Regions from separate parts of the Chryseobacterium sp. SG20098 genome, predicted to be linked through region 1. Evidence: riboswitches for the same ligand, from Rfam matches in the RefSeq annotation. Region 1 holds a riboswitch; the other holds the start of a gene.

Region 1 (3,217 bases):
TTACAAAGTATCAATGAAAATGTTGACAGCTTGTCTTTTTCTGAAATTTGGTTTTGCAGAAGCTCAGCTTACTGTAATAGGTTTGGGAAATTATAATGTAGGGGCAGTCTCTGACAATGGAGTGGTAAGCATGCATACAAGCGCAGGAGGAATATATAAATGGAATGCAGCAGGAGGACTTGTACAGATAGGTTCTATATCAAACGGTTATCCGGCAGCGGGTAGAACTGTTGTTTCGAATGACGGAACCAAAATTTCGTCCTCTATAACAAATGCAGCAACGGGATTTAATGAGATATCAACCTATGATGTAGCTACTTCGACCTGGGTAAACAGAGGCGGGCTTGTTCCTACAGGATGGGACGGTAGTGTAAGTTCAACCTGGGGGATGACTACCAATGGAAGCACGATTGTAGGTTTAGGTTTTCTTACTGCTGCAAACGCACATGCTGTGAAATGGGATGAAGCAAACGGAATGGTAGATCTGGGAAGTATCGTTGCAGGACGCAGCTCCAGAGCAAACGCAATCAATGCGGCAGGAACAGTAATTGTAGGTTGGCAGGATGAGCCAACCGGAACAAGAAGTGGGGCTAAATGGCAGGATGGAGTAGAAACTTTTATTACTGATAATAATGGAAATAATGTAGGGGAAGCAGGAGGAATTTCTGCAGATGGAAATACAATCATAGGCTCAGCAAATCCTAATCCCTATGTCTGGAATGCTGTGAGCGGACTTACTTATATAACGCATCCTAATGCTTCTTTCAGCTTCAAAGGAGGTGCCACCGGGATTTCTGCTGATGGGAAAAAAGTAATTGGATATTATAGAGCATTTGGAGCACCTCCTATGTCAGGGGAAGGTTTTATCTGGACTTCTGCTACCGGAAGGATCAATCTGAATGATTATGCAGCCTCTTTGGGAATTGCAACGAATGGAGTAACCATGGGGCTTCCTTTGGCCATTTCACAGGACGGAAAGAAAATTGCCGGATCAGGGACGAATGCTTCAGGGCAGATGATCGCTTTTTATCTGGATACTTCTCAATTTTTATCGGTGCATGATGCAGTGAAAGAGAAAAATAATATGGGTGTCTATCCTAATCCTGTGACTGATATTCTATATTTTAAAGGAACAGGAAAAATAGAGAAAGCCGAAATTTATAATATGGTGGGACAAAAGGTAAAATCATTTGATTCGGTAGAAGGGCAGATTGATGTTTCATCCCTGTCAAAAGGAGATTATATTTTGCAATACTCTATGAAGGGAGGAAAACAAGAGACTTATAAATTCATTAAAAAATAACATATATAAATAGTAAAGTAGTGGGATGAATGGCTGTTTTCAATATTGAAAGCGGCCGTTCTTTTTTGTGTATATAGCAAAAGGATAGCATGTTGTGTATAGAAAAGTCTGGTTTTTGGTGAATACATATAAAAAACTATCTTTGCAAAAATTTTGGTTTCCAGTATTTTGGAATGAAAAGGGAATCGGGTGTAACTCCCGGACTGTCCCCGCAACTGTAAATCGCAACTCAAGTTTCTGCAAAAAACCACTGTTTAATAACGGGAAGGTGCAGAATGCGAAAGTCAGGAGACCTGCCGGAATTATAATTAAAAAACATATTGCTTTCGGAGGAAAAGTAAAAAAGTATGGATATAAAAAGATCTTTAGTACTGCTTTTTTCATCTTATGGCTGTTTTCTTTTTGCACAAGAGAAAGCCATCGATACTGTTTATGTCTTCGATAATCAGATGATTAGGGTGAAACTTTTTCATCCCGTAAAAATAATTTCGGCAGAAGATGCTGAGAAAAACTCCAGTAATCTTTCTGAACTTCTGAGATTTCAGTCACAGGTTTTTATCAAAGAAAATGGCCGTGGTGCCGTTTCTTCACCTTCTTTCAGGGGAACTACCGCTCAGCAGACTGCTTTTGTGTGGAATGGAATTAATATCAATTCTAATTTTCTGGGACAGGGAGATATTAATAATATTGCTTTGTTCGGCTATGATCAGATTGGTATAAAAGCTGGTGGTGGAAGTGTAGTATATGGGAGTGGTGCCATCGGGGGAAGTATTCACCTGAATAATACCCTGGATTTTAATAAAGGCTTCCATGGTTCTTTATTTTCTGAAGTGGCTTCTTTTAATACCTATAATAACTTTATAAAAGGTTCTTACAGCAATGATAAGTTCAGTTTTAAGGCTTCTGGAAATTATTCTGTAAGTGAAAATGATTATAAGGTAAGTGACCTGAACTATATCAACAGAAACGGAAGTTATTACAATACAACGTTCAATGTAGGAGCATCCTATAAAATCACAAACGATCATAAAATTTCGTGGCAGAGCCAGTTTTTTGATTCTTCACAACGCTTTCCTGTATATGAAGAAACGGGAACAAAAACGAAATATAAAACTCAAAGTGTAAGAAGCCTTCTTTCCTGGGACTGGAACAAAACAAAGTTCAGTAATTCCCTTAAAGCAGCTTATACGGAAGAGAATTTTCAATTTTTTGGTTCGTTAAATCAGCCTAAATCAAGTAGTGGAACCGGGAAAAATTATATCTTTAAAAATGACTTTAATTATTTCCTGAATTCAAAGTGGAATTTTAATATCATAGGAGAGTTTCAGGTTAATAAAGGAGAAGGATATCAAAACGGAATATCCAGCGTCAGCAGAAATATTGGTTCTGTTTCAGGATTGTTAAGATATTTTGCAACAAAAGATCTGCGTTTTGAGGGTGGATTCAAGAAAGATTTTGTGGAAGATGTGAAGTCACCGTTGATGTATTCGTTCTCCGGAAAATGGAGTGCAGCAAAATGGTATGATGTAAGCCTTAATGTATCAAAAAACTTCAGATTTCCATCCTTTAATGATATTTATTATGAACCGGGAGGAAATAAAGACCTGAGACCGGAAACCTCTACCCAGCTCGATATGACGAATGTGTTTAAAGCAGGAGATTTCAGACTTACTTTGTCTCCATACTATATGAACATCACAGATCTTATTGCATGGCTTCCAACGGCTAAAGGATACTGGCAGGCATTCAATGTCAATAAAGTTGAATCCTATGGATTAGAATCCCAGCTGTCCTTTAGCAAACAATGGGGTAATCATAAAATCCGGGCCAATGCAGGATACTATTATGCAAAGTCTATTGATAAAGAAACGAAAATGCAGAGACCTTACGTTCCTATGCACAGAGGAAATGCCA
Region 2 (3,217 bases), 2.2 Mb from region 1:
GAACAGGTATTGATGATCAGGTAGCAAACATCGTTACGGCTCAGCTTTTATTCCTGGAAAGTGCTGACCCTTCAAAAGATATTCAGATCTACATCAACTCTCCTGGTGGTAGTGTATATGCAGGTCTAGGTATTTATGACACCATGCAGATCATCAAGCCGGATGTAGCGACAATCTGTACAGGTATGGCTGCTTCAATGGGAGCTGTATTACTGGTTGCCGGAGAAAAAGGAAAACGTTCTGCGCTTAAGCATTCAAGAGTAATGATCCACCAGCCTTCAGGAGGTGCTCAGGGAGTTGCTTCTGATATGGAAATCAACTTGAGAGAGATGTTGAAACTGAAGCAGGAGCTTTATGAAATCATCGGTCATCACTCAGGACAAACGTATGAGTGGGTAGAAAAATCTTCTGACAGAGATTACTGGATGACTTCTGAAGAAGCTAAAGGTTACGGAATGGTAGATGAGGTTTTACAAAGATCCACAGAGAAAAAATAATTGATGATAACATCATCAGAAAACCGCACCAATCTGGTGCGGTTTTTTTGTTGGATTATATTTTAATCACTCATTTTACATTCGCTGGAGGGTGGCAATAATTCAAAGAATTTTTGACGGGGCGGTTGTAACAGTATATTTTATCCATATCCTCACAAAAAAAGCGCCTTGAGGCGCTTTCTCTATTTCTTAACAATCTTATGTACCGTAGCACTTTCAGCTGTTTTAATCTCCACAAAGTAAACTCCTGAGTTTAAAGAATGAATATCAATCTTAGTAACCTGAGAAGTCATTATTTTTTGTCCTGTCACAGAGTAAATATTCACTTCTTTCAGTTTCTCAGCCGTTTCAATCTGAATGAAATCACTTGCCGGATTTGGATAAATATTGAATTTTTTCTTGGTCACAGAAGAAATTCCTAAAGTCAGCTGTGCCTCGGTGGGGGTAAATGGTCTTCTTTGCCCGAAACTTAATCCAAACCAGTCATTGTTACTCAGTTGAATCTGAGAAAGATTGGCTTTTGTTTGCCAGCTTGATAGATCTTTTCCTTTATATAACTTCCAGCTGTCTGATCCGGAAGTATTTCCAGTAAATGAATTCAATGTTAAATTAGTAATCTGATTATTCGCTGATGCAAAATTAAAATAAGAAGCTTGAGACTGGATCAGTTGTAACGCCTGTTCAGCAGTTATGCTTCCGTTATATTTAATTCCAAAAGCAAAAGAATTGGCATTTCCGTTGGCATTATCAGTTCCGAAATCAATAACGACAAGACTTTTATTAGTTCCGCTTCCTACCCAGTTTGTAACCTGCGAGGGAACAAACCAAGCAGAACTGTAGGCTGGAACTGGTGGGGAAGGCATTGTAGGAGGGGAAAAACTATAAGAAGCTCCATACCATCTTCCGTCCACTAAAAGATCATTGTTCACACCATTATTGAATGCCATAGTTGATGGAGTGTTTCCTGACCAGGTTGACCAATAGTCGTCAAGGCTGGGAGTATGATGATTGTAATTTAAACTGTACAGAAATCCGGATGGTATTTCAATTTCCATTTTAGGTTCTGCAGCGGCAATAGCAGTAATCATGTCTTCCATGGTTAAGCCATTTCCGTCAAAACGGTATCCCCAAGCATAAGAATTTGGGGTGCTGTCATCATTAAAGTCTGCAATGAAATATGCTTTTTTAGAACCGGTTCCTACCCAAAATTTAATGTCGTTTTCTGTGAATTGGGCCGACAATACCTGCATGCAAAGCAGTAAGAAAAAAAGATAGATTTTTCTCATGATATAATTAATTTAAAGTTTTATTCCCGAAACTTATCTTCAGAGCAGAACTAATTCTTTCTCTGAATCTGGTGTTTTAAGGCAGGTCTCCTGGCTCACATCTTACAACTTCCTTCCCGGATTTTCAGATCCAGTGGTTTTTGTGCAGTAAGTTTAAACAGTTTACAGTTGCGGGTACAGCTCAAGATTTGAATATTATTCTCACTTGATTCCCTATTAATGAACATTGTTCAGCCTTAAAACGCTGCAAATATATCATATAAATTGATAAGTCCGTTTTGTGAATTATTTTCCTTTAAAAAAAATGATTTTCAAATTGATTAATAATTTGGTTGGATTGTCGGTTTTTCATTTTTAAATAGATTCTTTTCTTATTTATCTTCAATGCATTCTGTCTGTTCAATTGTTAAAAAACAATTATCATTGTATTTAAGATCAGTTTACAATCAAGTCCTATTTTCGCAGCCATAAAATAGCATATGAAAAAATTACTATGTTCTGTGGGTATACTGGCTGTATTGGCTTCATGTAAAAGTGATGACGATATCGCAATGGTTAATCAGGATATTAATTATTCCAAACTCCCTCAGGAGTTTCCATTTTCAAAACTGACTACGATAAACGGAGTGGATGTTATCAACGGAGGTTTTGGGTCCGGAGCTGCGGCTCATCCTACCAGAAAAGGCGAATTCTATGTCATTACCGATAGAGGACCTAACACCGACTTCCAGAATGGGAAAAAGTTTCTTACTCCTAATTTTACTCCAACCATTATGCATTTTAAAATCAATGCTGACGGAAATGTAGAGGTCATCAAATATATTAAACTTAAAAATCCATCCGGACAGCCTATTACCGGACTTCCAAATCCTGTTGGAATGGGGAGCACAGGGGAAGTAGCATATGATGCTTCCGGAAATGTCTTAGGTACTGATCAGTATGGTCTTGACAGCGAAAGTATTGTTGCTGCCGCTGACGGTACATTCTGGGTTTCTGATGAATATGGACCGCATATTGTACACTACAGTGCTGATGGAATGGAGATGGAAAGAATAAGCCCGATCGGAGTAAATACAGGACCTAGAAAATTACCTGCTGTTTTAGCGAAAAGAAGAGCCAACAGAGGAATGGAAGGACTTTGTATGAGCCCGGACGGAAGAACGCTGGTAGGAACCATGCAGTCGATGATGTATGTTCCCAGTAAGGTATTGGCTACCAATAAAACTTTAACGAGAATTGTCACATTTGATACGGTTACAGGGCAGACTAAACAGTTTCTATATAAGCAGGAAGGAGGAGCTTCTGATTCAGTGTGCGATATTACCGCATTAAGCAATAATGAATTCCTGGTGATTGAAAGAGATGGAAATTTCGGTTCTCAGGGAGGAATAAAAAAAGTATACAGAATCAATCTTAGCAATGCAACAGATGTAA

The links. A riboswitch is a leader RNA that binds a small molecule or an ion and turns the genes downstream of it on or off. The one in region 1 is predicted to bind cobalamin.
Region 2: it holds a riboswitch for cobalamin, as region 1 does, so the genes downstream of both, RHP76_RS22260 (T9SS type A sorting domain-containing protein) here and RHP76_RS08875 (TonB-dependent receptor plug domain-containing protein) in region 1, are expected to answer to the same signal.

What each region holds. Positions count from the first base shown of each region.
Region 1 is NZ_CP134622.1:1,948,324-1,951,540, reverse strand. It holds gene RHP76_RS08880 (T9SS type A sorting domain-containing protein) at 1-1,303, shown strand, start outside; cobalamin riboswitch at 1,441-1,619, shown strand; gene RHP76_RS08875 (TonB-dependent receptor plug domain-containing protein) at 1,651-3,217, shown strand, end outside.
Region 2 is NZ_CP134622.1:4,858,465-4,861,681, forward strand. It holds gene clpP (ATP-dependent Clp endopeptidase proteolytic subunit ClpP) at 1-497, shown strand, start outside; gene RHP76_RS22260 (T9SS type A sorting domain-containing protein) at 680-1,783, opposite strand; cobalamin riboswitch at 1,846-2,037, opposite strand; gene RHP76_RS22265 (esterase-like activity of phytase family protein) at 2,263-3,217, shown strand, end outside.